Regions from separate parts of the Paenibacillus segetis genome, predicted to be linked through region 3. Evidence: riboswitches for the same ligand, from Rfam matches in the RefSeq annotation. Region 3 holds a riboswitch; each other region holds the start of a gene.
The links. A riboswitch is a leader RNA that binds a small molecule or an ion and turns the genes downstream of it on or off. The one in region 3 is predicted to bind cyclic di-AMP.

Region 1: another riboswitch for cyclic di-AMP. It lies ahead of IEW05_RS20095 (TrkH family potassium uptake protein); the one in region 3 lies ahead of IEW05_RS12005 (hypothetical protein).
Region 2: another riboswitch for cyclic di-AMP. It lies ahead of IEW05_RS25290 (C40 family peptidase); the one in region 3 lies ahead of IEW05_RS12005 (hypothetical protein).
Region 4: another riboswitch for cyclic di-AMP. It lies ahead of IEW05_RS24615 (resuscitation-promoting factor); the one in region 3 lies ahead of IEW05_RS12005 (hypothetical protein).

Annotation. Positions count from the first base shown of each region.
Region 1 covers NZ_BMFT01000003.1:184,494-187,613, forward strand. Annotated here, with positions in the region: gene IEW05_RS20090 (potassium channel family protein) at 1-328, opposite strand, end outside; gene IEW05_RS20095 (TrkH family potassium uptake protein) at 346-1,680, opposite strand; cyclic di-AMP (ydaO/yuaA leader) riboswitch at 1,756-1,916, opposite strand; gene IEW05_RS20100 (CPBP family intramembrane glutamic endopeptidase) at 2,201-3,120, shown strand, end outside.
Region 2 covers NZ_BMFT01000009.1:30,139-33,258, forward strand. Annotated here, with positions in the region: gene IEW05_RS25285 (GNAT family N-acetyltransferase) at 8-514, opposite strand; gene IEW05_RS25290 (C40 family peptidase) at 905-1,393, opposite strand; cyclic di-AMP (ydaO/yuaA leader) riboswitch at 1,398-1,534, opposite strand; gene IEW05_RS25295 (C40 family peptidase) at 1,775-2,266, opposite strand; cyclic di-AMP (ydaO/yuaA leader) riboswitch at 2,273-2,407, opposite strand; gene IEW05_RS25300 (hypothetical protein) at 2,628-3,120, opposite strand, start outside.
Region 3 covers NZ_BMFT01000001.1:2,579,120-2,582,239, reverse strand. Annotated here, with positions in the region: gene IEW05_RS12015 (ABC transporter permease) at 1-321, shown strand, start outside; gene IEW05_RS12010 (ABC transporter ATP-binding protein) at 318-989, shown strand; gene IEW05_RS12005 (hypothetical protein) at 1,044-1,475, opposite strand; cyclic di-AMP (ydaO/yuaA leader) riboswitch at 1,704-1,870, opposite strand; cyclic di-AMP (ydaO/yuaA leader) riboswitch at 2,273-2,460, shown strand; gene IEW05_RS12000 (DUF4218 domain-containing protein) at 2,664-3,083, shown strand.
Region 4 covers NZ_BMFT01000007.1:61,802-64,921, forward strand. Annotated here, with positions in the region: gene rsmA (16S rRNA (adenine(1518)-N(6)/adenine(1519)-N(6))-dimethyltransferase RsmA) at 1-201, opposite strand, end outside; gene rnmV (ribonuclease M5) at 208-753, opposite strand; gene IEW05_RS24615 (resuscitation-promoting factor) at 870-2,006, opposite strand; cyclic di-AMP (ydaO/yuaA leader) riboswitch at 2,263-2,473, opposite strand; gene IEW05_RS24620 (TatD family hydrolase) at 2,691-3,120, opposite strand, start outside.

The sequences.
Region 1 (3,120 bases), on a different contig from region 3:
GCGCACGGCCGTGCAAGACGGAAATGGCTTTAGCTACTACAGTCTTGATCCCTAGATCCTTCAACAGAATCGCGGTTAGAATACTCCTTTGGATGTCACTACCCATGGCCACAATACCACAATCAAAATTGCGAACCCCTAGCGATCTAAGTACCTCTTCTTCCGTAGTATCCGCTACAACGGCATGTGTGAGCCGATTACTCAAGTCATTTACGATCTCTTCGTCTTGGTCTATACCGAGAACCTCGTAACCAAGATCCATCAATTCCAATGCAAGACTTGAACCAAATCGCCCTAATCCGATGACTACAAACTGCTGTTTTTTCATGTGTTTTGCCAAACTCCTTATCCTATTATCATTTTACCTTCTGGATAGCGATACAATTCCTTACCCTTCTTAGGACCAAGTGCATAAGCTAATGTTAAAGGCCCTAAACGTCCAGCAAACATAGTGAGACTAATAATAATCTTCCCTATGACGGTTAACTTCCCTGTGATCCCCATCGTCAGCCCTACCGTACCAAACGCCGATGTGGTCTCAAATAGAATGCTCAGGAAGCTAACGTCCTCCGTCGTAGACAATACCATGGCGACGACTATGACGAGAAATAGCGACAACATGGTAATCGTCACCGCTTTAAAAATACGCTCCTGTGCCAAACGGTAACGGAATATTACAAGATCGGAACGGCCACGAATCATCGAGAAGACTGCGCCGATCAAAATTGTAAAGGTTGTTGTCTTAACCCCACCACCTGTAGAACCAGGTGATGCCCCGATGAACATCAAGATAATCATAAAGAACTGTGTCGCTTGTCTTAATGCACCAATGTCCACCGTATTCGCACCTGCTGTACGCGGTGTGACGGACTGGAAGAAAGCACTCCATATCTTCTCACCCCAACTGAGTGGTCCCAGCGTCTTCGTGTTCGTGAATTCAAATATAAAAATTACGATTGCTCCAAGTATGATCAGTGCGGACGTCATGGATAGTACCACCTTAGAGTGAAGAGATAATCTACGGCGGTTACGGAAATCGATCAAGTCTGACATTACGATAAACCCGATGCCCCCCGTTACAATTAAGAACATCGTAACGAAGTTAACGATGGGATCCCCAACATACATCGTCAAACTCCGAAATCCACCAAACAAATCAAATCCAGCATTATTAAACATCGCGACCGAATGAAAGATACCAAAATAAATGGCTCGACCCAGTGGCATATCAAAAGCCCAACGAATGCTATACAATATCGCGGCACATGATTCAATCACTAACGAATACATCAATACTTTACGAATCAAACGTACAATGCCTTCCATCGAGTTTTGATTCATAGCCTCTTGAAGCAACAAGCGGTCCTTGAGCGATATTTTTCGCTTGAATGCCAAAGAGAACAAGGTTGCCATCGTCATAAAACCAAGGCCGCCGACCTGAATCAACAACATAATTACAACTTGACCGAATGTAGAAAAATAAGTCCCCGTATCTCGAACAATCAATCCAGTTACACAGGTCGCCGAGGTTGAGGTAAAAAGAGCATCTACAAAAGGTAACGTCCCCCCATTAGTATGCGAAATAGGAAGCATCAATAAAAGTGCTCCAGTCAGAATAATCGCCGCAAATCCTAACACTAACACGCGCGGCGGGGAAAGCTTGAACCATTTTGATATCACACGCTCACCTCATCACTGTAGTAAGACAAGAACAAGAAAAAAAGACACTGGAAATCCAATGCCTCTCGGTGTTTGGGCTCCTGCTGCAAAGGCCTACGAGGTTAGCTGACGGATTCGGACATGCACAGTTGCCCTATTTATTTCATCACCGGATGTATAACCCAAGCGCTGAAATAAAATTCACCCCTAAAGACTGGTTCCCCCGTTTTCACACAGAAATTCGGCCATTCATATTTTCATTTATTTACATTTCATTTTCCCAAATGGATTATAATCTTTATTTTCCCCCTTCACAAAGCTTTATTTCCATGAAAAACATTGAAAAAAGCTTAAAAGTACCGAAACAACGTTCAGGGTAATCCCTTATCCCAGCATTGCTAATCCTTACCGATGTTATTGCAGTTTTTCAATATTTCGTACACACTTCTGGCGATTGTATTCGGCCTGTGTTATCTTTACTGTGATGAACATTGATCGAAATGTTGTAAATTTTCAAAAATTCATTCAAAGGGGTTTTACAATGAAAGCTGCTGTTAACCCAATCGGGCGCAATTTAAAAACGAGGACACTTTGGATATTAGCCGCTATTGGCCTCATTATATTTGTATATGTGCAAGTGCTTCCTAGTATCTTGTCAGATACGCTTCAGGTGGAGCAATCCAAGAATGTCATCACAAAAGATCAGGCCAAGAATTCCGCAGCAAAATTTATGGAATCAACTTTAGGCATTTCTGGTGATATGGAAAAAGCATTAGTTACCTACGAGGCCCATTCTGAGATGTACGGTTATTTAACTAAAGAAAAACTAATGGAATCGTATTTGAAATCGTACGGCGAGAAATTTCCACTTGAAATGTTCCGTGTTCGTTTTGAAAATCCAGATGCAGTTCACTCCGCAGTGACTGTGGACGTTCATTTAACAACAGGGCAAGTGGTCGGTTTTGAAAAGATTGGCTCGGCAGGAAATTCAACTAAAGATTTGATGCTATTAATAGGATCTGAATCAACCGAATCCCTACTGGCACGTGAAGGGAATTTGGGGCTAAATGAAAAGGATGCACTGGCTACTAAGTACTTGAAGGTATTTGGTTTCGACAGAAATAAGTTAGATCTTGTTTCAGAGGAAGATGAGGTAGGCATCCGATATCAGTTTAAGGGCTATACATCAGGACAATCCCAAGGTTACCTAGATTTCCGTTTTGAATACGGGCAAGTATCCTCAATGGAATCTTACTTTGATACACCCCAGGCTCATCTGAATTACGTGAAGGATCAGACACAAATTGCTTATTGGCTTACATTTGGAGGATATGCACTTCTAACCTTCGTGTTAGGTATTCTAGCTATTATTTTCAGCGTCAAAGCTCGCAGGCACTCCTCATTTAAGCGCGGAATATTTCTGTCTAGCTGTTACTTTGTTCTAACCATGGTCGGAGCGAT
Region 2 (3,120 bases), on a different contig from region 3:
ATTTTGGTTATTGAGAGTTTGGTTCGATCCCTTTATAAACCATACAATAAAATGGTTTGGATACTCCTCCAGGCGTCATTTTTTCGTATAGATCAGTAATTGTAAAGCCAGCCTTTTGGTAAGCTCGGATTGCCCGGGTATTCCAGGTCAATACCTCCAAATCTATCACATGTTTTGGTTTTCGACGCAGGGCTTCCTCTACAATAGTCAATACAAATGACTTACCCATTCCATGACCGCATAGATCAGGTCTCATCCCAATCCCAAGTCTTGTCACATCGGTAAGTGGGAAGTATTGAGCAAATCCAGAGAGAACACCATTCTCGTCCACTAGAGAAACGTACTGCTCGGCCCGTATAACGGGGTTACCGAACTCTACATCGAGCGCCTTCATTTGTTCCCAAGGGAGCCAACTGTAGACATCGTAAGGAGAGTCGTAGCGCCACGTGCTGATTGATGCTCCGTGATTATCTTCCATAGGGACTATCTTGAACTGGGGATTGGGTTTATCCATCTTTATGCCTCCTTGGACCGTAGGAATGCCGCGTTATGCGATCTCCAGCAGAATTGTTTTACCCTCACTGTAACGGGATTTTATGTCATTGTAAAGGTTCTTAGGTTTAAGATATTGTGGAAAGGGGTAATTTTCTATAGAAGAGTTAACCCAAAAAGTAGCTATTGATGATGAAGTGACGATTTCCATGTCGAAGCAGCGGTATTTTTACGAGCGTAATATAGGGGAATAGGTAGGCATCTGGAGCATTTTGCAGAAATATTTACTCTCATGCCGATTTACCTTTTATTTAAATTTAGAATGAAAAAAACCACAATCAATTCCGGAAAGAATCGATCATGGTATGAGATTTATACATCGTTATATTAAATATGAGGAGTTTCAGAAAAATCAGGATTCAGCCGCAAAGACCGAGTAGCTGTATTGGCTCAAAATTCGTTTAGCGCCAAGGTACCGTTGTTTATAGTAGCTGTTACTTAGACTGTCAGTGCGGATTCCTTTCGATGAAGAGGAGTGTGCAAACTTTCCATCACCAATGTAAATACCGACATGAGATACTCCATTTCCTAACGTGTTGAAGAAAACGAGATCTCCTTCTCTTAATTGACTCTTAGATACTGGCGTCCCTTGCTTGTATTGAGCCGCAGATGTACGAGCAAGACTTACGCCCATTTTCTTGAAGACGTATTGTGTGAACCCAGAACAATCAAATCCACTTGTAGTAATTCCACCAAACTTATAGGGTGTACCGTACACCGAGCTGACGACAGATACTAATGTGCTTTTGTCTGAGGTGTCAGCGGAAGCACTACCAGCTCCTACTCCCATTGTGAACAAAATGGCTAAGCTCGTTACCGCTGCTGTCAATGTCTTTCTCAAGATGTCAAATCCCTTCCAGTGCCTGCGAGGTTAGCTTAAGGATTCGGTTGAAGGTCCCCTATGATCACTCTGAAACGAGATCAATTCACCCATCATGGATCCCCCGTTTCCCCGGTGCCGGGAATTCGGCTGTTCAATATTGTGCACCTGAAAATAGACGTCGTTTTAAAAACATAGATTACAAATTTGTTACTATTTACTCTGGTTATTTTATCAAAGAGATAAAGGTTTTACAAGTTTGATCAGCCAAATGTATTATTTTACCTTAAAACTATCATCGACCTGTTTATGATTCCCGCTTTTGTGGTAATAATTCCTGAGCAGGAAAATAAAAAAACCCGCAGAAAGGATCTACGGGTTTTGCATACTTATAGTTGTTGTTTACTCTACATCATCGTGATCTTCAGTATCCGAAGTAACTTGTTCGAACTTATCTGTACTAAGAATACGTTTAGCCCCGACATAGCGTTTAACATAATAATCATCGCTAAGTTTGCTGATAACTACTCCCTTAGAAGAAGAAGCATGAGCAAATTTCCCGTCGCTAACCATAACGCCGACGTGTGAAACGCCTTTGCCATTGGTATTAAAGAATACCAAATCTCCTGGAATCAATTCATCCTTGGATACTGCAGTTCCCATCTTATATTGGGATCCCGATTGATGTGGTAGCTCGATACCGAGCTTGCCAAATACAAACATCGTGAATCCAGAGCAGTCAAATCCAGAAGTTGTGGTTCCACCGGATGCATACTTGCTACCAAGAGCTTTATCGACGGCGCTGTCTAGCTTAGAATCTGCGAAAGCGCTACCAGTTCCCAGTGTAAATAATAAGGCACAACCTACGGCTACTGCAGTTAACTTTTTCTTCAAAACAGGTCAAGCTCCTTCCAATGCCTACGAGGTTAGCTTAAGGATTCGGTTGAAGGTCCCCTATGATCCCTCTGAAGCGAGATCAATTCACCCAAAGTGGTTCCCCCGTTCCCCGTTAAGGGAATTCGGCTGAGATAATAACTTCCGAGATTACATATTCTACATCTAGATTTAAATTCCTGCTAAAGGTAACAAAAATAATTACAAAGTTGTTACTGCTGTTATTGTAACAGGGCTAGGTATCTTTTGGCAATGGTTAAATAACGAGAATTACAGACTGATATAGAAGACAAGACCTCCGTATATTAACGGAGGTCTTGTTATTAAAGGGAATATGAAGTTTGGTAGTGTTCGGATAAATTTAACTTTTTTGTGACTTCGTTTGCCAGAGATGATATTGAGAGGTTACTTGCCAAACTTTAAATATACTTTGGAATAAAGGGTGAGCCTGTTGCAAGATCAGAGCGAGCAAACCCGTCCAAATCCATGAAACGGCTCCAAATAACATAAACACAGCGAACGTAGAGATTCCTAGAATGAGCGTAATTCCAATTCCCGGCAGTAGATGCCTTATGCAGGTTAATAAGGAACTCCAGGTTCCCACCTTGAACAGATATCCGAATTGAGCGAATAGCAGACATTGACGGATGAGCCATCCATAACAGATCCAACCTAACACATATCCTCCTGTAGTCAGCAGGATAGGAAGGCTTCCTCCTGATTGCAGTAACCGGGGCCAGAGCACATATAGCTTGGGTGCAATCCAAAACGCTGGGCCCAGAATAAGAGCAAGCTCCAGAATATAAAAGAAAAAGAGGGGCTTCCAGAACTCTTTCATACCTCTAAAGAACGGT
Region 3 (3,120 bases):
GTCTTCTTCTATGTTATAACGATTCAAAAGACAAGTCAGTTTGGTATTCTAAAAGCGATGGGAACCAAGACGGCATACTTGGCAAGAAGTGTTGTTGGACAAGTACTTATTTTATCCATTATAAGTTTAAGTTTAAGTCTATTGTTGACTTGGGGTGTTAATTCAGTCCTTCCTGAGTCCATGCCATTCCAGATGAATCTATCTACAGCTTTATCTACAAGTGGTCTATTTGTGGGTATGTCTTTATTAGGATCACTGATATCAGTAACTCAGGTTGCTAAAGTAGATGCATTAGAAGCTATTGGGAGGGTTGGAGCATGAGTGCAAAACTAATCATGAATCAAGTCACAAAGACTTTTGGTGATGGGGATTTAAACGTCTCTATCCTTAATCAACTAAATCTTGAGGTTAATGAAGGAGAATTTATCGCGGTTCTTGGTCCATCCGGATCGGGTAAAAGTACATTCCTATCAACCGCAGGGGCGTTGCTGAGTCCAACAAGCGGAGAGATTGTTCTAGACGGAGAATCACTGACGGGAAAGAGTAAACAGGAACTTACATCGATCCGCTTGCACAAAATTGGATTTATGTTTCAAAGTGCCAATTTACTTCCGTATTTAAAAGTGCAGGAACAACTGTTATACGTTGCTAGTCTAACGGGGATGCACGCCAAGGAAGCGAAAGATCGGGCGGCTCAGTTGCTGAAACGGCTGGATATATGGGACCGTCGCAATTATTATCCTGAGAAGTTATCTGGTGGGGAGAAACAACGTGTGGCGATCGCACGGGCATGGATGAACAATCCAGCGATTCTACTCGCCGATGAGCCAACAGCAAGTTTGGATTTTAAGCGGGGTAGACAAGTGGTGCAAATGATAGCTGATGAAGTGAAGGCAGAAGGTAAATCTGCTGTCATGGTCACACATGACGAACGAATGTTGGAGTGGTGTGATCGTGTGTTACACTTGAAGGATGGCGTGTTAGTATAAAAGTTTGATCAAGGGTATTCCTTAAGTCATGTAAATGGCTTAGGGGATACCCTTTTACTTTTGCGCAAGGTTGACAAGTCTTATTTGATCAAGATTTTTACGTGGCAGGACCTGCATCGTACTTGCTTTAACTCTTGCCCGTTCACGTATCATGATGAGCTGTTCCTTTAATGTAGGAATACTGTTACTAAGAATGACTGATATTTCGATAAGTGGAAGCTTCAATCCATACCATAGAAATTCCAGTGCTTTTTCGTCCAACGTTGGAGTATCAGGAGAAAGAAGCTGTCTATCTACATCTACCACCCGTTCAGTGCATTGACGAATACAGCTTTGATAAGCATGTAATGAAAATGTTTTAGGATCCCAATTATCTTGAGCAAAAGGTTCACAGAGCTCCAGGAAGGTATTTGTAGTTACTTGTTCTGCAGCTGTGTTGTCCTCCAACAACAAATAACTAAGGGCGTATAGAGAATCTGCGTACATTTTTACGTAATGGACATATTTCCTATTGTTGAATGGGTGTTTGTTAATCAAATGAGTAGTCATCATCTTATATTCCTTTCCAAAATAACAGGTTGATTGTTAACTTATAGCAACGAGAAGTATGCTCGTTCATTTGGAGTAACAAAAAAACCGCAGACAGAGGAGGACCTCTGCTGCAGTTTGCGGATTCAGGTACAAATAAGCCTGGCGCAAATGCGTGGCAAATCAAGGGTCTCTCTCTATGGCTTACGAGGTTAGCTGTCGGATTCGGGCCGTGAGAGTCGCCCTACCTCATGAGAACTAATCATTCTCCGTCGGATTCACCCCAAGTAGGCCAGCTCGGCCTGATGGTTCCCCCGTTTCCCGCGGTTGCAGGAATTCAGCGTGTGTTTCATCAGAATGATACTATTTCTTGATTCCCTTGTAAAAAACAAAAGATATCTTATTGGCCGTAGTTAAGCCAAATTCGGTCAGCAACAGAAGAAAAAGTGACTAAAAGCACATTTGTGGCCTTATACAAGGCTTCTATCTTCCTCAAGCTCGGTTTCTTGATTTCTTTACTTCTGATATGCAGATAGCTAATTTTTCACTCCTGAAAAGTAGTAATCACAATAATTGAGGTTTATTCGATAAATGCCTTAGAACTGTGAAAACAAGAGATATAAAGAGATTAGATAGTAAGTAAGCGTTATCCAATATGTATTTGGTTTCGATTTTGCTTTTTTTTGCCAAGGAACGCATTTTACAAGAAATCTGCTTAGAGAGTATGATTACACCTGTTTCCATAACATAACTGAATATTTGATCCGCTTAATTTCCGTTAAGGAAAGCGGGGGAACCAACAATTGACTACCGATGTGAGAGTCGGAAGTCAGTTATGGGGTGAATCCTGTAGAATGTGAGGCAATTTGCATTTATACAGGTAGGGCAACTCTCACTGCCCGAATCCGACAGCTAACCTCGTAAGCGTATGGAGAGAGGATGAGTGCAATGTGACCCCATGTAGAGTCACAGAGGATTTCCTCTGTGGCTCTTTACTGTACCTTTTTATGAAAAATGGATGTAAAGGTAACGTCTAATGACGCGATGCAGCTATATTCAGACTGTGTCCGAAAATGACGATGGTCACAAGATCGTTCGGAGATTTTCGTTGCCTCCTTATGTACTTGAGAAGGGGAAAAGATAGATATGGCGGATCAAAATGAATATGTACTTGTGTGGGCACCAACAAAAGCAGGAGAACTTTTCATTAAATTATTGAAATTCAAAGGGATTAAGGTTGCGGGGTTAACTAACAATCAGGCAGGAAAAAATCGGCTAGAAGAATTGGGCATTGAGCGTTTTGTATTGGTGGATACAAATCATCAGAACACTTGGATTCAACCATCTTTTCCGGTGGGCAAAGTGTATTTGTTCGAAAGTAGCCTAACATTATGTTGCCGATATATTCAAATGTGTCGTACTTGGACGAGAAAACCGATTTTTGTTATTACAACATCTTTAAATCCAAGATTAGTCTATAAAGGGCTCGGGGCGAAATATGTCATATATTCACACAGCGGGGATGTGTCTTTTTTGGCAGACAAATCCGCACAGCTAGACAATTGAAAGGACTGAAAAGACCATGATGGATCTGTATATGGTG
Region 4 (3,120 bases), on a different contig from region 3:
CTTCTCCGTGAGCGCTCCAATACCGGGACCAATCTCTAGTGCCCCCTTGGACTTGTCCAGCCCCGCTGCAGCCACAATCTTACTGAGAATATTCTGATCGATCAGAAAATTCTGACCGAGGCTTTTTTTGAACTTAAACCCATGCCGCGAAATAATCTCCTTCGTGCGGCGCGGTGTTGATACTTCTTCCATTATACTCATGACAAGTTATACCCCTTTGTCTTCCAATTGTGCCAGTGCGGCCACGAATTCTTCACGGCTAATTCTGAACACCGTCATTCGTTTATAAAATTGTTTACCGTTGCAATATCCGATACCAAGTAGTTCTCCCATAATTCTTCGCCGGGCTGCTGCTTCTGGATGGACGATGAGTCCTGCAGCAATCAGATCGTCCCAATCGATTAAGCCGGCTTCCCCAGCAACCTCGCTACGTACATTGTCTAACGCCTCGCGTATGACCTCAGGCGATGCATTCTCCACCCCGATATCACCGCGCTTGGTCGCGTCAGCTTCCCGAAGGAAGGCATGTTTACAACCTGGAACCCGATTGGCCACAATTTTGCGAATACGCTCACCGGCATGGTCAGGATCTGTAAAAATAATGACCCCCCGCCGCTCCTGTGCTAGAGCAATCTTCCGTAGCGTCATTTCATTAATCGCAGAACCACCTGTTTCTATCGTATCGGCTTCTACCGCCCGTTTCACGGCAACCGTATCATCTCGGCCCTCCACCACAATGACCTCTTTAATCATGTCATTCCTTCCTTCCTTATCACAACAAAAAGAAGAGGATAAATCCTCTTCTTGAACCCATCTATTTATTAAACTAATACTATCCGATTCCTCATGCAAAGTAAAACTAGCTTAGCCTAGTTCAACTCAGGTTTGGTAGGACCAATGACATAGACTGTACGGCCCTTCTTACGGCCAAACTGGTTGGCAGCCTTCAGGCTATCGTAATAAACGTCAATCTTGTTGCCTTTAATTGCACCACCAGTATCCTCGGCACGACGGAAGCCAACGCCTTCGATATAGACCCACCATCCCATAGGGACAATGTTCTTATCAACGGCTATCGTTCTCCCTTCTTGTACGCGGGTACCGGAAGCAGTCTTCGTACCTATGCCATCCTCCTCAGCAGAGTAGGCAGTTAGCGTGACGTTTTTGATCATCTTTTTATATTTAAACGAGACGCCACCTTTAGACGTTAGTCCACTAATATCGACCCCACCCTCTTTCCGGGTGATGCTGGCAGACAGAACGGCTGTCGGTTTCTTCGTGCCTACGGCAATTACTTTCGGCTGAGCGGCCTTCGAGACCTCTTTGCCTAACCAATGCTTAGATACGAAAACTCCGTCTTCATATACTTTCTCTATGTTGTGTGTAACCAGTCCTTCGCTTCCCTGCTGAATCACCTTCGTCTTGCCTTTAAGCAATTCTGGATCAGCAGTCTTAACGATTGTGAATGGTACAGTCTCTTGCTGTTGCACCGTATGTTTGTCGACCCGGACAATACGAATCTCCAAATCAGACTTAAGTGCACTAGTTAGAGCAGGAGTAACTTTATCTGCTGGGTCCAAGGATACACCAAGCTCCTTGATTGCGCCCTCTACGTTGTTTTGTGTTGTAAAATGGGTTCTAGTTGTTCCATCCGCTATAACCTTTACAGGAATGGCACGTATAATGACAATTCGGTCTCCATCCTTAAGGGTGCTAGCGAGTGAACGCGAAACTTTGTCCTCGGGTTTCAATACGATGGAGTGTTCATCCAACACTTCATTCACTAGCGATTGACGAGTCTCTAAGGGTTGGATCTGACCATCGATGACCAAGCTGATGCTCTTCTTATCTTGGCTATTCAATCCAATCACGGTGATGATAACTACAGCGACTGCCAACAAGCTAATTACAGAAACAAGGCGTAAATTTTCAGGCTTCCAATGCATTGCGTAAGACATGCTGGATGAGCGTGATTCATGGGTTTCCTTTTTGTGGAAAATGCCCATATCTTCCGTCCTCCTTCATAGCCCCGCCGTCTAATTCGATATAAGATACATTTGACGTGACTATTATTCATTTTTACGAAATGCATGAACTACTGCATTTCGCATCCTGCCCCAGTCCGGTCGGCATATGTCATCCTCCTGATTAACAAGAGTATGATGTGCCTATTACATTTATTCAAAATAAAAGAAGCCTAAAGAAAGAGTCAGAGGAACTCCTTCGTGGCTTCCGAGTATCGTGATGTAATAGGATGCACGAGTTGCCTCTCTTAGACGCTTACGAGGTTAGCTGTCGGATTCGGACGCAGAGAGCCGCCCTTTCTCAGTACATTCGCTCATGGCGCAATGACCTCGAATTCACCCCAAAGACCCTATGAAGAAATCAATTACGGTAAGATTGGTAGTTGACCTAATCTATATCGTATCGGTTCCCCCGTTCTCCCATGCAGGAGATTCAGCGAGACTGGTTCATGGAACCATGTGATCGAAGATATCCAAGGATTACCAAATGGCATCATTTTCGATTACTGAAAAGATTCTATCCTGTTTCGATACATGTTGTAAAGGACGAATCAAGCACGTTTTTTTAAAAATATGGTTAAAAAATTGTAATAATCTAGCTTTAAACGGTTAAAATGTATTAATCTTTCCCGATTGCTACCTTTTTCGTCCTTTTTACTCCCGAATTCATCTAATCCCAAATCGTTCCAGTGCATTTTTGGTGGTTATTTCGGCGATTTCCTCAAAGGACATGCCTTTAATCTCTGCCGCCGCTTCCGCAACTAAGCGTACATGTGCAGACTCATTTCTTTTTCCTCGATATGGGTGTGGTGTCAAATATGGGGAATCTGTTTCGATCAATAATCGGTCCATCGGTGTCTGTGCCAAAACCTCTTTTGGTTGTTTAGCGTTTTTAAAAGTGATGGGGCCACCAAACGATAAATGAAATCCCATATCTAGACACATTTTGGCAATTTCCCAGCTTCCAGAGAATGAATGCATCACTCCACCGATCTCACTAGCCTTCTCTTCACGTAAAATCCGTACCACATCTTCATGAGCATCGCGGTTATGGATGCAAATTGGCATCCCTAGACTCCGAGCTAATCCGATTTGA